Regions from separate parts of the Streptomyces sp. URMC 123 genome, predicted to be linked through region 1. Evidence: riboswitches for the same ligand, from Rfam matches in the RefSeq annotation. Region 1 holds a riboswitch; each other region holds the start of a gene.

Region 1 (4,131 bases):
TGCTGCTGATCCTGATCCTCTTCGGAGCGGGTTTCGCGGTGGAGGCCCTCTGGTGGATCGCGATCGCCGTGCTGGTGCTGTGGCTGCTCGGCTTCCTGGTGCGGCCCGGCGGCGGAGGAGGCCGCTGGTACCGCTGGTAGGCGGCGCGCATACGGTGACCCACCGCGGGTAACCGGCCCGCAGGCCGCGAAGGCCGGCCGAGACCGGTGATCACAGGTGGGGGTGACCCGTGCGCCGCGACATCCCGTACGACCGGCGCGAGAGCGCGTACGAGAAGGGCCCGGCGGACGGCACCGGCCGCCCCGACCCGCCCGGCGAACCGGCCGGCCGGCGCGGTGCCGCGCGCCGGGCACCGGCGCCCACCTGGGTGCGGGTGCTGGTGATGGCCGTGGCCTTCGTCGCGATGGTGGCGTTCGCCATCGCGCTGGCCCGGCTCACGCTGGTGCCCTCGGCGGCCTCGGAGCCGCTGACGCACAGCAATCTGCGCCCCGGCGACTCCCTGCGCGACTATCTGTCCCAGCCGGGCTTCCGGGACACCGTGAAGCAGATCGGCGGCAATGTGGCGCTCGGCGTGCCCTTCGGGCTGCTGCTGCCGGTGCTGTTCCCCCGGGCCCGCGGACTGCTGCGGGTCGCGCTGGTGACGGCCGTGGTGATGACGCTGGTGGAGCTGATCCAGGGCGCGCTGGTGACCGGCCGGGCCTTCGACATCGACGATGTCATCCTCAACACCGCCGGGGCGCTCCTGGGTTATCTGCTGCTCGGCCGCCGGCTCGGCCGGGCCGTCCACCCCCGGCGCCGCCACTGGTGGCAGCGCCGGGCCGAACGCCCCGACGCGAGTCGGCCGTGACCGCCCGAGCCGGCCGGGGACCGGTCCCGTCAGACGCTGACGCCGTGCGAGCGCAGGTAGGCGATGGGGTCGATGTCCGAGCCGTACGAGGGGCCGGTGCGCACCTCGAAGTGCAGGTGCGGGCCGGTGCTGTTGCCGGTGGAACCGGAGCGGCCGATCTGCTGGCCGACCGAGACCGACTGCCCGGCGGAGACGGAGAGCGCCGACAGGTGGGCGTACTGGCTGTACTTGCCGTCGGCGTGCCGGATCACCACCTCGTAGCCGTACGCCCCGCCCCAGCCGGCGGAGACGACCTGGCCCGAGGTGATGGCCTTGACCGAGGTGCCGGTGGAGACGGAGAAGTCCACACCGGTGTGGTAGCCGCTGGCCCAACTGCCGCCGGCGGCCCGGTAGGGAGTGCTGGGGCCCACCCGGACCGGCGCGGTGAAGCCGGTGGACCGGGACGCGACGGAACCGGCGGGCTTCGCCTTGTGCTGGGCGGCGGGCCGCTCGGCCTTCTTGCGGGCGACGGGCGCCTGGGGACGGGTTTGCGGGGCGGCCTGCGCCCGCCGGTCCGGCGAGCCGGCCTTGGGCGGGGTGGCGTGGCTGCCCTCGTGGCCGAGCGCCAGCCGCTGACCGGGCATGATCAGGTCGGGGTCGTCCCCTATGACCCGGCGGTTGGTCTCGTAGAGCCGCTCCCAGCCGCCCGCCACGCCCTGGTCCTGCGAGATCGTGGACAGGGTGTCGCCGGTGACGACGGTGTAGAAGGTGCTCCGCGCGGTGTCGGTGGGCGCCGGCGCCGGAGAGGTGGCGGGCCCCCGCTCCTGCTGGGGCGCGCTCCGCCGGGGCTCCGCCTTCCGCTCGGCCTTCGGCTGCTGCGCCGTCCGGCGCTCCTGGGGGGCGGCGGCCTGCCGGCGCTCCTGCGGGGCGGGGGCCGTGCGGGGCGCCGCGCCGCCGCGGGCGAGGCCCGCCTTGCCGGAGCAGACCGGCCAGGCACCCGGCCCCTGGCCCTTGAGCACCTTCTCGGCGACGGCGATCTGCTCGTCCTTGCTGGCCTGGTCGGCGCGCGGCGCGTACGCGGTGCCGCCGAAGGCCTTCCAGGTGCTCTGGGTGAACTGGAGGCCGCCGTAATAGCCGTTGCCGGTGTTGATGTTCCAGTTGCCGGTGGATTCGCACTCGGCGACCTTGTCCCAGGTGTCCACCGAGGCGGCGTCGGCCTGGGAGACCCCGATGAGCGGAAGGGCGATGCCGGCCCCGCCGGCGGCGGCCGTGAGGGAGGCACGCGATATGCGGCTGGGCTTGTACCGGCGATGACGTCCACGTGCAGGCATGGGCGATCTTTCCTCTCCTACGCCTGCGAGGTGAGCTGTCGGGTTCGGGCCGGAGTCGCCCGGTCGCTCGATACGGCGTCGCCGTCGCGCGTCTTCACCCCAAGCCGCCCGTGGCCACACGGTGCGGCGCCTACCTGGTTCCCCCGCTCCTGCCATGAGCATTGGTGTGGTCACCCCCCACCGGCGGCAGGATTCGGCGCTCCGGCGGATGATGCCCGCCCTTGGTCGATCGGCGGGACGGGCAAAAGAAATCACATTCAATTCGCCGCCACAAGAACCCGGAATGGGGGATTGCCGATGAACGCATTCCACGCTTCGGCCGGGGCGTCACTCTGCGCTCCGGATCTTCATCGCAGCGCGAAAAAGGGTCGGCCGCATGGCCCGATAAAGTCCGGATACGGCAAGGAAGTTGGCCGGAAACGATTCACCGGGGCATCGGGAGCGCCCCGAGGGGTGCGGTGGGTGTGAATTGCATCACGGAGGCACCAGGGGCGCGTTGCCCGGCGCATCCGCACACGCCCGGTTTGCCCGCTCCCGCACGGCGGTCGTGAACCGGGCGGCACGGGGGAAGAACGGGGAGGACATGAGCCGTGAAAGGCCCTCGGGCCGCGTCGCCGAAGTCCCGCCGCCGGGAGGTGCGCCATGCCGTCCGCACACCGTGAACGCCGCCGGGTGACCTGGTGGGTCGCCCTGCCGGCCGCGCTGGCCCTGATGGCCGTCGTCCTCGGACTGCTGCTGCTCGTCGCGTGGTTGCGCCTGTTGCCCGATGCCCTCGATCCGTTCGGCACCCGCACCGAGGACCGCACCGGTCCCGCGCTGCTGGAGTCCATCCAGGACATGAGCCGCTACGAGGCCGCCTCGGGGAACTTCCAGGTGGTGGTCGACCTGGACAAGGACGCGAAGTTCCTGCCCGACGCGGTGCGCGGCAGCCGGACGCTCTTCGTGGGCGCGGGCACCGTCGGCGCCCATGTCGACCTCGGCGGGCTGGGCGAGGACGCGGTGACCGTGACGGAGGACCGGAAGAGCGCCACCGTCACCCTGCCCCGCGCCCGGCTGGGCAGGGCGGCGCTCGACGCGGACCGGTCGTACGCCGTGGCCAAGGAGCGGGGCCTGCTCGACCGGCTCGGCGATGTGTTCTCCGACAACCCCAACGACGAGCGCGAGGTGCACCGGCTGGCGGTGCGGCACATCGAGGAGGCGGCGCGGGAGAGCGATCTGACGGACCGCGCCGAGCGGAACACGCGGACGATGCTGGAGAACCTGATCCGCTCCCTCGGCTATGAGCGGATCACCGTGCGGTTCGCGCCTCCCAGCGGGTGACAGGCCGCTGCACTGTTCCCCTCCCAGCGGGTGAGCAGGCCACTGCGCTGTTCCCCTCCCGGCGGTTCGGCGACCCGCCGCGCCGCGCCGCCCGCGCCGAACGGGCCGATGTCGTTCGAGCGCTCGCTCCGCCGAGCGCCCTACCGTGGCTCTGGCCGGAGCCGAACGACATACGGGACGTATCGGCCGTACCGGATGCGAGCGACGACGAGACGCAACGACGAGCGGGCGCGCACGGGCGCCCGGGACCGGAGGGACCGCCATGGGCAGCGCTTCAGGAATCGGCCGCCGCCGTCTGCTCACCCTGCTCGCCGCCGGGGCCGCCGGGGCGGGCGCCACCGCCGCCCGCCCGGGGGAGGCCAGGGGGGCCGGCGAGGGAGCCGCGCGCCCCGGGCCGGGCCCCGGGGGCGGCGCCCCGGACGGCCGGGCGCCGCTGCGCAGGCTGTTCCTCGGCGCCTACACCTCCGGCAGCGGCGGCGCCCCCGGCCTGGGCCTCGCCGGCTACGACCCGGACAGCGGCCGGATCGTGGGGACCGGGGCGCTCGACGGCGTGGCCGACCCCTCGTATCTGGCCCTCTCCCCCACCGGCCGCACCCTCTACACCGTCAATGAGCGCCGGCGCGGCGCCGTGACCGCCATCGCGCTCGACGCGGG
Region 2 (4,131 bases), on a different contig from region 1:
GAACTCCTCGGGTCACGCCAACCTGTGCGGCACCGGCAAGGTGGCCCTGCTGAAGGACCGGACCTGCAAGAGCTACGACGGGAACGGGCGCGGTCACGACGGCGACCACTCGGGTCCCGCCGGCGGCGTCCTGTCCAACCTGCTGTTCGCCCGCAACGCCTCGGGGCACAGCAACAATTGCGGCAACGAGACCGTGGCGGTGCTGACCAGGACCACCTGCGTGACGGTGGACGAGTCGGGTTCGGCCCAGCACCGGGGCTGAGCGCGCGTCGCGGCCGGCCGGTCCCCGTGACGTGACGTCGTACGGGCGACCGGCCTTGCCGTACCCGCCGGCGCCGGCCGGAGCGGGCGGCTCGCCTCAGAAGTCGCCGCCGAAGCCTCCGCCGCCCCCGAAGTCGCCTCCGCCGAAGCCCCCGCCCCCGCCGAAGTCGCCGGGGTCGAAGTCCGCGCCGGAGTAGTCGCCGCCCTCGGGGCCGCCGGCACCGCCCCAGCCGCCGTCGGCGGCGTAGGCGCCGGGGGCGTGCATCATGCTGCCGAGCATGGTGCCCATGAGCAGGCCGGGCAGGATGCCACCGCCGAAGTAGCCGCCGGCCCAGGGGGCGTAGGCCGGGCCCGCGTCCCAGTACGGGCGGCGACCCGAGGCCGTCTCGACCGTACGGGACAGGGGCTCCTCGCCGTCCGCCAGCCGCGCCGCGTCCGCCGCGCAGACCGGGACCGTGCGCTCCGCGCCACCGGGCGGCGCCCATGTCGCGTCCTCGACCGAGGGGCCGTGCCGGGGGTCGAAGAAGCACGGCGGCCTGCGTTCGGGCAGCGGACGGCCCTCGCGGCGGGCGGCGAGCACGGCCAGGGCGAAGCGGCCCTCCTCCAGGGCCTCGGTCACGGCCCGCACGTCGTCCGGGTGGCGGGCGGCCGCCATGGCGGCCTTCGCGCGTTCGTAGGCGTCGAGCCCGCGCCCGTAGTCCTCGCGCATCGCGTCGTCCGCCTCGGGCGACGCCGGCTGGAAGTCCAGCCGGTCGAGCTCCTCGCCGAAGGCGGTGATGTCCTCGTCGACGACGGTCCGCAGGCGCTCCAGCTGGGCCCGTTCCTCCTCGGCCCGGCGCTTCTTGCTCCGCTGATGCATCAGGAACGCTCCGCCGCCGCCCGCGGCGAGCAGGGCGACGAGCGCCACTGCGGCGCCGGCGCCGAGGCCGCCGCCGGAGGAGCCGCTGTCCCAGGAGGACGGCGCCCGGCCGTTCGCCTGCCGGAGCGCGTCGTCGACGAAGCTCTCCAGCTGGGCCGCGGCGTCGCCCGGGTGGGACCGCCCGACCTCGCCGGTGAGGTTGCTGACGGCGTTGCGCGGCATCACGCGCGGATCGGCGCCCGCGCTGAAGCGGTCACCGAGCTGGACGGCGTACACGCCGGTGATCCCGGTCTTGGCGCGCAGGTCCTGGAGGAGCGTGCCGGGCGGGTACTCGGGCGCGGTGGGCAGCACGGCCACGAAGACCGGCTTGCCCGCGTCCTCGATCTTGTCGGCGAGGGCCTTGGCGCGGTCCGGTGGGAGTCGGTCGGACGCCCGCGGGTCGACGTAGACGGGCCCGTCGTGCAGGGCGTCCGCGGCGGCGTCGAGGCCGTCGGCCGCGCGGGCGCTCGTGGTGGTCGCGGCGGCCGCCATCAGCAGCGCCGTGAGGAGTGCGGCGAGAAGGGCGAGGGGACGCACCCGTATCCGCCGCGCCTGCCGCCTCCGCGGCCGGCGCGCCGATCGGCTGCCCGCCCGGCGCGATGCGCTGGTCATATGTACGACGCTACCCGATGCGCGCCGTTTATCCGCAGGGTGCGGGCGTCATCGCTTCACGGGGTGAGCGTGGGGATGCGCCGCGTCATCGCCCCCGAAGGGAGGTCCCGGGCAGGGGGGCCGCGGAGGCGCGAGCGGGGCGGGCCGCATCGCATAACAACTGATGAACGATCAGATGAAGGCAGGTTTGACGAGGGGGGATCAGTTCGGGCGCATAGATGGGGAAATGGCCGGAGAAGGTCACCTGTCGGTTCGCAATGATCAAGCTGCGCGGCTTGGAAAGAAGTGACTCTTTCTATTAACGTTCGATAACGCAGTGCGGTCGTCCCAGCTGCCACAAGAGGCGGCACCGTGCGCCGTCGCCGAATCCCGCACCACGAGGAACCGGGGAACCACCACCCTGGGGTGAATCGGTGCCTCCACCCGCCCATGGGCCCGTCCAGGCGCCCATGGACCACGGATCACAGCTCGCGGCCCCGCGCCGCGTCACGATCACGGGTCGCCGTCGTGGAGGAGCCGTAGGAGACCTTCCTGCTCCGAACCCGTCAGCTAACCCGGTAGGCGAGGAGGAAGGAAGGAGAGCGCCCGCATGGCGCCCAACACCCCCACCGGTTCGGCCGGATACCCCGGATTCGTCGCCGAGCCCCCGGCCGGCGGCGGCGAGGGCGGCACCTGGAACCCCACCGCGGAGTCCGTCGCCCCGGTCCGCGGCCGCCATCGCGTGGTCAAGCAGCGCGGCGGCTCGATGGCCCGCAGCTCGGCCGTGCTGGGTGTCGGCGTCATCGCGGCGGTCGGCGCCGGCGGCATGGCCACTGCCAAGGAGCGGCCCCCGGTCTCCATCGCCGTGCCCGACCTCTCCCGGGTCGTGAACCAGCTCCCCGACGCAGAGTCCCTGCCGGGCATCGGCTCTCTGGTGAGGGGCGACGCCGCCGCCGAGGGTGCCACCGCGGGGGACGCGGGCACCGCGCGGCAGGCCGCCGCCCCGCTCACCCAGGCCGGCCTGACCACGGCCGAGGCGGAGCAGGGCACCGGCGCGGGCGAGGCGCTGCGCGCCCGCATCATGCGCCAGGCCGAGCAGCAGCAGTCGGCGGCCGACGCCGCGGAGCGCACCGCCGCCGAGCGCGCGGCGGCCACGTCGGCGGCGGCGGAGGCCGCGGAGACCGCCCAGGCGCAGGCCGAGGCGGAGGCCGCGGAGGAGGCGAAGCGGAAGAAGGCCGCGGAGGACGCCCAGGCGCAGGCCGAACGCGCGGGGGGCGGCGGCGAGGAGGACGGCGGCTCGGGCGGCTCCGGCGGTTCGGGCGGCGGTGACGAGGACGGGTCCGGGGGGACGGCCAAGGCGTCGGGCGGCCATGTCGCGCCACTGGCCTCGTACACCCTGACCTCGACCTTCGGCGAGTCCGGTTCCATGTGGTCGCGCAACCACACCGGCCAGGACTTCGCCGCCCCGACGGGCACCCCGGTCAAGGCCGTGCACGGCGGCACCATCACCCAGGCCGGCTGGGCGGGCGCGTACGGCTATCGCATCGTGCTCACGCTGCCGGACGGTACGGAGATCTGGTACTGCCATCTGTCGTCGATGACGAAGACCTCCGGTTCGGTCGGGGCCGGCGAGACCATCGGCCGGGTCGGCGCCACGGGCAATGTCACCGGACCGCATCTGCACCTGGAGGTCCGGCCGGGCGGCGGCTCGCCCGTCAACCCGCTGTCCTGGCTGCGCGGCCACGGCGTCGACGTCTGAGCGGGCGGCTGCGGGGGCCATAACCGGAACGTGCCGGGGTCCGCAACCGGAACGGATTTCGCTGGGCAGCGGGCCGCCGCCGGGCCCTCTCGTAAGGGCCGCGTCCGCCGAACACCCCGTACGGGAACGGGAAACCCGTGGTCGCGGCGGTGCGTTTGCGGCCGTACATCGCATGCATGAGCCTTGGTCGTACGGGAACCCGCTTCGGCGACTTCCGCGACGAGGAGGGTGCGATGACGACCGCCGCTCACCGAGAGGATCACGGGGAGGACCAAGGGGACTGCCGGGGAACGGGGCGCATCGTCCCCAAGGCGGCCCAGGGGAGAGACCAGGGCCCGGCCCCGGCCGGAGACGCGCCGAGGGGACCGGGCGACGACCCCGGGGGCAGGGGTGAGGGCGGCCCCCGAATAGCCGAGGGCTCCCGACCGCCCGCCGCCGAGACCCGCGCCGCTGATCCGCGCGCCGCCGAGACCCGCGCCGCCGAGACCCGCGCCGCCGAGACAGCCGAGGCACCCGCCGTCGCGAAAACCGGCCCCGAGGCACCCGCCGCCGAGACACCCGGCGCCGACCTCGGCACCATCACCACCGACGTCCCCGCGCGGCTCGACCGACTTCCCTGGGC
Region 3 (4,131 bases), on a different contig from region 1:
TCCGCTACGGCCTCGGCGTCGCGCGGGGCTTCGGGCGCGCGCTCCCGGCGCCGCGGCCCGCCGCCGGCCCGGGGCACCGTACGGGCCCGGCCCCGCGCCGCCGCCGTCTCACGGATCAGCGTCAGCAGCCCCAGCACCGTCACCACGGCCGCCGCCAGCACCAGCAGCGCGCCGCCGAGGCCGTAGCGGATGCCCTCGTCCAGCAGCGCCAGGCCGATCAGGGAGGCGATCACGGGGTTGACGACGGTGAGCGTGGCCAGCGGCGCCGTCAGCCCCGCCCCCCGGTACGACGCCTGCGACGTGGCCAGCCCTGTCACCGCGAGCACCGCGACCGCGACCAGCAGCGGCAGCTCCGCCAGCAGCGCCGCGCCCCGCCAGGCCGCGGCCGAGGTGATCGTCCAGTCGTCCACCACCGCCTTGACGAAGACCGACGCCACACCGAACGACACCCCGGAGGCGCAGGCCAGCGCCACCGCCCGGGCCGTGGGCCGCCCCCATCGCGCCGTCACCCCGGCCCCGGTCAGCACCCCGAGCGTGCCCACCGCCACGGCCAGCTGCTCGGCGCCGGTCAGGGGGCGGGACTCGCCGGAGCCCGTCAGCAGCAGCATCCCGGCCAGGCCCGCGGTGACCAGCACGGCGCCCCACCGTCCCGCCCGGCTCACCGGCCGCTTCACCCACACGGCCGCCATGGGCAGGGCGAACACCACGGTCAGCACCCCCAGCGGCTGAACGACGCTCAGCGGCCCCCAGCCCAGCGCCATCACATGCAGCAGGGCGCCCGCGCCGTTCAGGGCCACCGACGCCCACCAGCGCCCCTGGCGCAGCAGCGGCGCCCACCCCGGGGCGGAGCCGGCGGCGAGCCGCTCCTGCACGACGGCCGCGGCGGCGTAGGCGACGGCGGAGAGCAGGGCCAGTGCCACCGAGAGGGCGAGGGGGCTCATGTCCGGCCCCGGCGAGGGCGTCCGTTGCCGTTCATGCCACAACCTTCCTCCCGTACGGCCGCGTTGTCGTCGTCCGCCGGTCGGCTCCGGGTGTACTGCCGGTGGAGTACGGGGGCGGGCGCGGGCCGTCGTACGACGTGGCGGGGGCGGCCGGTGACCCGGGGTCAGGAGTGGTGCACAGCCGCCCTCATGGGGAGAAATCCGGCGGGACACGCCCGACCGAATGAGTAGTGAACATGTTCACAGAAGGCCGTTTCGGCTCTGAATTCGATCGGTTGATGGCGCAGTATCCATGACTGACGTTCAAGCCCCCGTCGTCGGGACGGGGCCGTCCGGGCGGACGCCGAGTCCTGCCACCACCCGGACGTGACCGACGCAGACGAGTTGGCAGGAGCGGGAGACCCGAGCACGACGGGCCACGACAGCGGTGGCCCTTGGGGTGAAGCCACGCATTGGCCGGGCACCTTCGCAGCCCGAACCCGACAGGTCATCTTTCGCAGGCGGATGACGAAGGGTTCACCCATGTCCGCGCGGACGCACATACCCACGCTCATGTCCCGGGCCGGCGCCACGGCCGCCCTCACCACCGCGGCCGTCGCCGCGACGGTCCTCGTCCCGGCGATGTCCGGCGGCGCCGAGGCCGCGAGCCCGGCCGGCACGGCGCTCAAGGCCGCCGCGGCCAAGCGGGGCGCCCCGTACCAGTACGGGGCGGCGGGCCCCAACCGGTTCGACTGCTCGGGGCTCACGCAGTACGCCTACAAGCGGGCCGGCAAGAACCTCCCGCGCACGGCGGCCGCCCAGTACAACCGGACCCGCCACATTCCCGCCTCCGGCCGACAGGCGGGCGACCTGGTGTTCTTCCACTCCGGACGGAACGTCTACCACGTCGGCATCTACGCGGGTAACAACACGATCTGGCACTCGCCGAAGCCGGGCAAGACCGTGCGCCAGGAGAAGATCTGGACCAACAGCGTCTGGTACGGCCGCGTGAGCTGATTCGGGCGAACCGGCCCCGGCGAACCGGCCCTGCGAACCAGCCCCGGTGCACCGGCCCCGGTGCACCGCCCGCGGCCGAAACGCAGCCGCCCCCGGCCCATGACGGGCGGGGGGCGGAAGCCGCTTCTCGACGGGTCAGCCCACGGACTGGCCCGCGTCCGGTTCCAGGACGCCCATCGCCACCAGGATGATCAGGGCGATGCCGAGCAGGATGCGGTAGACCACGAAGGGCATGAAGCTCTTGGTCGAGATGAACCGCATGAACCACGCGATCACCGCGTATCCCACCACGAAGGCGATGACCGTGGCGAAGGCCGTGGGGCCCCAGGCGACATGGCCCTCGCTCATGGCGTCCTTGAGCTCGTAGCCGCCCGAGGCCAGCACGGCGGGGATGGCGAGCAGGAAGGAGTACCGGGCCGCCGCCTCCCGGGTGTAGCCCATCAGCAGGCCGCCGCTGATCGTCGCCCCGGAGCGGGAGACGCCGGGGATGAGGGCCATCGCCTGGCAGACGCCGTAGACGAGGCCGTCGCGCACGGTGAGCTCGGAGAGCGTCTTGCGCTCGCGGACCGCGCGGTGTCGGCCGCCGTTCTCGTCACGTGCCGCCAGCCGGTCGGCGACTCCGAGGACGATGCCCATGACGATGAGCGTGGTGGCGGTCACCCGCAGATCGCGGAACGGGCCCTCGATCTGGTCCTTGAGCGTGACCCCCAGCACACCGATGGGGATCGAGCCGACGATCACCAGCCAGCCCATCTTCGCGTCGTGATCGGAGCGCAGCGACTTGTCGAACAGCGAGCGGCACCACGCCGAGATGATCCGCGCGATGTCCTTGCGGAAGTAGATGAGGACGGCGGCCTCGGTCCCGATCTGGGTGATGGCGGTGAACGCCGCCCCCGGGTCCTCCCACTGCGCGAATGCCGCGGTCAGCCGCAGATGGGCGCTGGAGGAGATCGGCAGGAACTCGGTCAACCCCTGGACGAGCCCCAGGATGAATGATTCGAACCACGACATGAGACGTAACGCATCCAAGCAATGATCATGGCCTGACCTGCTGGACCACAGGTCACGCGGGGTTTTCCGGGCATCCGGCCGACGGGCGTGTCCCCTTCTGCGGGAGGTGGCCCGCTGCTGCGGGAGGCGGCCCGCGGCGAGCCGCCGCCGCCCCCTCGCCGACTCCTTCGACGCGGAGCCGGTCGACCGCCCTCCGCCTGACGTGCCCCCGATGAGGATCACCGGCCTCGGCGGAGGGAAGCCTAGCGCCCTTGTGTAACGGCTTTCTGAAGACCCCGGCCCTCCGCCTTCCGAGGACCCCGGCCCTCCGCCGTCGCCGGCGCGCGGAGGGCGAGCACCGCCATGTCGTCGTGGCCGTCGCTGGGCCGGGCGGCCACCACCGCCCGGCCCAGCTCCTCCACCGGCCGGTCCGCGTGCGCCGCGGCCACCTCGGCCACCGTCCGCAGGCCGTCCCCGAGGTCCCGGCGCGGGTGCTCGACCAGGCCGTCGGTGAACATCACCACGGTGGCGCCCGGGGGCAGCGGGCACCGGTGGTCGAGCCGCCGGTGGCCGGCGTCGACCCCGAGCGGCGGATCGGGCTCGCCCTCGGGGTAGCCGGCCTCGCCCGGCGCGGTGACCACCAGCGGCGGCGGGTGGCCCGCGCTGCTCCAGACCAGCCGCCACCCGCCCTCGTGGGGCTCGATGCGGGCCAGGCACACGGTCGCCATCACGGGCTCGCCCAGCGCCTCCAGGGTCCGGTCGAGCCGGGCCAGTACGGCGCTGGGCGCGGCGCCGGTGTCGAAGGCGAGGGCCCGCAGCATGTTGCGGAGCCGCGCCATGGCCGCCGCCGCCCGCACGTCGTGGCCGACCACGTCGCCGACGATGGTCGCCAGGGCGCCGTCCGGCAGCACGAGCGCGTCGTACCAGTCGCCGCCCAGCAGGGCCGGGTCCGTCGCCGGCTGGTACAGCGCCCAGGAGGTGAACGGCGCCAGCTCGGGCAGCCGGGGCAGCAGCAGCCGCTGGAACTGCTCGGCGCCGGAGCGGACCTGGCCGTAGAGCCGGGCGTTCTCGATGGCGACGCCGGCCGCGCCGGCCAGGGCCACCACCAGCGCCTCGTCGTCGGCGTCGAAGGGCCGGCCGTCGATGCGGTCCGACAGGTACAGATTCCCGTACACCCGGCCGCGCACCCCGATCGCGACGCCCA
Region 4 (4,131 bases), on a different contig from region 1:
CCGCGGCTCTCGCTTTTCTCCGAAGCGATCGAGCGGGCGACGTGCGAAAAGCGCACGAGAATACGCGCCGCCCGATCCGGGGTTCGCGCCGGGCTTTGTACGGCGCTTTTGTTACGCGCGCATTCCGACTTTGTTACGCGCGTATGCCGACCGCGTCGACCGTTTGTTTCGCCCCGTTCACGGGGCCGGGCCGGCGCAATCGGTACGCCGCGAGCGAGCGCTCGACGTGCGCGGCGGTCAGGGTCCGGGCCCGCTCCGCGTCCCCGCGGGCCACGGCGTCCACGATGGCGCCGCGCTCCGCCCACGAGGCCATGGCCCAGGCGGTCGCCGCCGCGGGGCCGGCCTCGGCGCCCGCCCCTGCCCGAGCGGGCCGTACGGGGTGCCCGGCGCGCGCCCGTACCGCCGGCGCGGCCTGGGCCCGTACCGCCGCCCCGGCCCCGGCCGGCACCCGTACCGCCGCCGCGGCCCGTTCCCGTACCGCCACCGCGGCCCCGGCCGGCACCTCCACCGCGTACACCCAGGCGAGCTTGCGGCGGGTCTGGGTCAGCAGCGCCGCCAGGCCGGGGCTGCCGGACGCCTGGGCGAGCGTCTCGTGGAACCAGCCCTCCAGCGCCCCCAGGTCGCCCAGCCGGCCGTGGCGGGCGCGCTCCCGGCCCAGCCGGACCAGCCCGCGCAGCACCTTCAGATGGGCCTCGGTGCGCCGCTGGGCGGCGCGTGCCGCGCCCAGCGGCTCCAGCAGCGCCCGGATGTCCAGGAGGTCGGCGGCCTCCCGCTCGGACGGCTGGGCGACACAGGCGCCGGCGTGCCGGCGGGTGGTGACGAAGCCCTCGGACTCCAGCGTGCGCAGGGCCTCCCGCACGGGCACCCGGGAGACCCCGTGGCGGCGGGCGAGGAGCTCCTCGGTCAGCCGGCCGCCGGGCGGGTGGACCCCGGAGACGATGTCGTCACGGATCGCGTCGCAGACCGCGTGCGCGGGGATGCCGCCGCCCGCCGCGTCGCCGTTCACCGTCGACTCCGCATTCTTCGGCCCTCCGCCTTTCGCCGCCCCGGAAACATTCTTCACCGCGAAACGAACCCAATTCCCTCGCTGCGGCGACTCTAGGGCAGCGCGGCGCGATTTCCGATGGCGCCGGTGATTTCATGCATATCTTTTGGCCGGAACGCGACGCGTCCTGGCCAGGGTCGCGGCGGGGCGGGGAGAAACCCGAGGGCCCCGGCGCATGCGCCGGGGCCCTCGGGGAAGGCGGAAGGAAGCCTCGAAGAGATCAGATGTTCACGCCGTGCGAGCGGAGGTAGGCGATCGGGTCGATGTCCGAGCCATAGGTGGCGCCGGTGCGGGCCTCGAAGTGGAGGTGCGGACCGGTGGAGTTGCCGGTGCTGCCCGACAGACCGATCTGCTGGCCCGGGGTGACGGTCTGGCCCGCGGACACGGACACGGACGACAGGTGCCCGTACTGCGTGTAGGTGCCGTCGGCGTGCTTGATGACGACGTTGTTGCCGTAGGCGCCGCCCCAGCCCGCCTCGACCACGGTGCCGGAGGCCACCGAGCGCACCGTGGTGCCGGAGGCGGCGTGGAAGTCGATGCCGGTGTGGCTGCCGGACGACCAGTTGCCGCCGGAGGCCTTGTACTGGGTGGAGACGTAGGAGCCCTCCACGGGCGCCACATAGGCCATCAGGCGCTTGCGCTCCGCCTCGCGGGCGGCCCGCTCCTGGGCCTCGCGCTCGGCCTTGGCCTGCGCCTCGGCGCGCCGCTTCTCCGCCTCGGCCTGCTTCTTGGCCTCGGCCTCGGCCTTCGCCTTCGCGGCGGCCTCGTCGGCCATGTGCTGCTGCGTCTGGGCCTGGGCGTCGATGGTCTCGGTCATCGTGTCACCGATGACGATCGCCTGGTTGAGGCCGGTCGTCTCGACCGAGGGCGCCTCTCCGCTCGCCGCGACCGCCGGGCTGGCCAGGGTGGCGACGACGCCGGTGGTGGCGAGGGTGGCTATGCCCGCGATGTTCGCGCCGGAACGGGCCATACGGCCCGGACGGCGGTGCTTCCCGGTGGCACGGGTGAACGCCATGGGGTGGCGTGCTCCTTTCCTTCCTTCTCGCCTACCGGGTTAGCTGACGGGTTCGGAGCAGGAAGGTCTCCTACGGGCCCCTCGTCAAAGGCGCCCGATTCACCCCAGGGACGTTTGGGTCCCCGGCTCCCCTGGCTCGCGCCATGCGGGGACTCGGCGATGACTGTCCGCCAGTCGCGGGTGCGACTGTGATGCTCGGTCGAACAGCCGGACCGACGCTAATCGGCTCGTCTTTCAATCGGCAAACAGAACGGGGCTTTTGTAGCGCACGCCACAGGAAAGACGGGCAACCTCTCCAATAAAACGGACAAAGGACGCACCTCGGGCCCCAAGAGGGGCCGAGATGCGTCCTGTTCACCGCGCGGCACGGGGGTCCGTACGGTCGTCGCACCGGCTTCGGTCCGTACGGACGCGCGCTTCGCTCCGTACGGCACCGGCCTTCCGTCCGTACGGGCACCGGCTTCGACCCGTACAGTCGTCGACTTTCCGTCCGTACGGACGCGCGCCGCGGAGCGGGTCAGCCCTTGATGATGCTGACCTCGCCGATGCCCAGCTCCCGCACCGGCTCCGCGATGCTGGAGGCGTCACCCACCAGTACGGTCACCAGCCGGTCCACGGGGAAGGCGTTGACGACCGCAGCGGTGGCCTCCACCGTGCCGGTCTCCGCGAGCCGGGCGTACAGCTGCGCCTGGTAGTCGTCGGGCAGGTGCTGCTCCACCTGGTCGGCGAAGGTGCCCGCGACGGCCGCGGCGGTCTCGTACTTCAGCGGCGCGACGCCCACCAGGTTCTGCACCGCGACGTCCCGCTCGGCGTCGGTGAGCCCCTCGGCGGCGAGCGTGCGCAGCACCTTCCAGAGGTCGGCGAGCGCCGGCGCCGTGGACGGGGTGTCCACCGAGCCGCTGATGGCGAGCATGGCGGCCCCGCTGCCGTCGGGCGCGGACAGCAGCACCTGGCCGAACGCCCGTACGCCGTAGGTGTAGCCCTTCTCCTCGCGCAGCACGCGGTCGAGCCGGGAGGTGAGGGTGCCGCCCAGGCAGTAGGTGCCGAGCACCTGCGCCGGCCACACGCGGTCGTGGCGGTCCGGCCCGAGCCGGCCGATCAGCAGCTGGGTCTGGACCGCGCCGGGGCGGTCGACGATCACGACGCGGCCGGTGTCGTCCGCCGTCACCGGCGGCACGGGCCGCGGTTCGGCGGTGCCGCCGGTCCAGGCGCCCAGGCTGTCGGCGAGCGCCGCGTCGAGGTCGATGCCGGAGAAGTCGCCCACGACCACCGCGGTGGTCGTCGCGGGGCGCACATGGGCCTCGTAGAAGGCGCGCACGGCCGCGGCGTCGATGCGCTCGACGGTCTCCAGCGTGCCCTGCCGGGGGCGCGACATCCGCGACTCGGCGGGGAACAGCGTCTGGGACAGCGCCATGGCGGCCCGGCGGCCGGGGTTGGCGAGCTCGTGCGGGATCTCGTCCAGCCGGTTGCGCACCAGCCGCTCGACCTCGCCGTCGGGGAAGGCGGGGGCGCGCAGCGCGTCGGCGAGGAGCCCGAGCGCCTTGGTGAGCCGGGAGGCCGGCACCTCCAGGGAGACCCGGACGCCCGGGTGGTCGGCGTGCGCGTCCAGGGTCGCGCCGCAGCGCTCCAGCTCGGCGGCGAACTCCTCGGCGGTGTGCTTGTCGGTGCCCTCCGACAGCGCGCGGGCCATGATCGTGGAGACCCCGTCGAGGCCCTTGGGCTCGGCGTCCAGCGGCGCGTCGAGGTTGATCTCGACGGCGACGACCTGCTGGCCGGGGCGGTGGCAGCGCAGGACCGTCAGGCCGTTGGGCAGGGTGGCGCGCTCGGGGGCCGGGAAGGCCCACGGCTTGGCGACGCCGCCCCGCGGCTGCGGGTGGAAGGTCATCGTGGGGGTCACGGCAGCGGTCTCGCTCACTTGGCCGCCTCCTCTTCCTGCGTCGCGTCACGGTCGGCGGCGGGGCCCGACCCGGCATCGGTGGTGCCGCCGGGGGCGGCCTCGACAGTGGCTCCGGACGCCATCTCGTCCGACGGCTCCTCGGCGGAGTCGGCGATCTTAGGGGCCTCGGTGGGC

Evidence for each region. A riboswitch is a leader RNA that binds a small molecule or an ion and turns the genes downstream of it on or off. The one in region 1 is predicted to bind cyclic di-AMP.
Region 2: another riboswitch for cyclic di-AMP. It lies ahead of ACSNOD_RS26580 (M23 family metallopeptidase); the one in region 1 lies ahead of ACSNOD_RS06880 (transglycosylase family protein).
Region 3: another riboswitch for cyclic di-AMP. It lies ahead of ACSNOD_RS03335 (C40 family peptidase); the one in region 1 lies ahead of ACSNOD_RS06880 (transglycosylase family protein).
Region 4: another riboswitch for cyclic di-AMP. It lies ahead of ACSNOD_RS17430 (M23 family metallopeptidase); the one in region 1 lies ahead of ACSNOD_RS06880 (transglycosylase family protein).

What each region holds. Positions count from the first base shown of each region.
Region 1 is NZ_JBPQTV010000031.1:28,600-32,730, reverse strand. Features, by position in the region: gene ACSNOD_RS06890 (hydrophobic protein) at 1-140, shown strand, start outside; gene ACSNOD_RS06885 (VanZ family protein) at 230-847, shown strand; gene ACSNOD_RS06880 (transglycosylase family protein) at 877-2,157, opposite strand; cyclic di-AMP (ydaO/yuaA leader) riboswitch at 2,163-2,328, opposite strand; gene ACSNOD_RS06875 (DUF4230 domain-containing protein) at 2,800-3,477, shown strand; gene ACSNOD_RS06870 (lactonase family protein) at 3,740-4,131, shown strand, end outside.
Region 2 is NZ_JBPQTV010000338.1:1,358-5,488, forward strand. Features, by position in the region: gene ACSNOD_RS26570 (hypothetical protein) at 1-262, shown strand, start outside; gene ACSNOD_RS26575 (hypothetical protein) at 359-1,651, opposite strand; cyclic di-AMP (ydaO/yuaA leader) riboswitch at 2,122-2,350, shown strand; gene ACSNOD_RS26580 (M23 family metallopeptidase) at 2,361-3,509, shown strand.
Region 3 is NZ_JBPQTV010000012.1:16-4,146, forward strand. Features, by position in the region: partial or broken gene ACSNOD_RS03330 (DMT family transporter) at 1-941, opposite strand, end outside; cyclic di-AMP (ydaO/yuaA leader) riboswitch at 1,306-1,460, shown strand; gene ACSNOD_RS03335 (C40 family peptidase) at 1,464-1,937, shown strand; gene ACSNOD_RS03340 (undecaprenyl-diphosphate phosphatase) at 2,073-2,948, opposite strand; gene ACSNOD_RS03345 (PP2C family protein-serine/threonine phosphatase) at 3,191-4,131, opposite strand, start outside.
Region 4 is NZ_JBPQTV010000137.1:9,321-13,451, reverse strand. Features, by position in the region: gene ACSNOD_RS17435 (GntR family transcriptional regulator) at 134-979, opposite strand; gene ACSNOD_RS17430 (M23 family metallopeptidase) at 1,266-2,060, opposite strand; cyclic di-AMP (ydaO/yuaA leader) riboswitch at 2,075-2,229, opposite strand; gene ACSNOD_RS17425 (M16 family metallopeptidase) at 2,578-3,945, opposite strand; gene ACSNOD_RS17420 (M16 family metallopeptidase) at 3,972-4,131, opposite strand, start outside.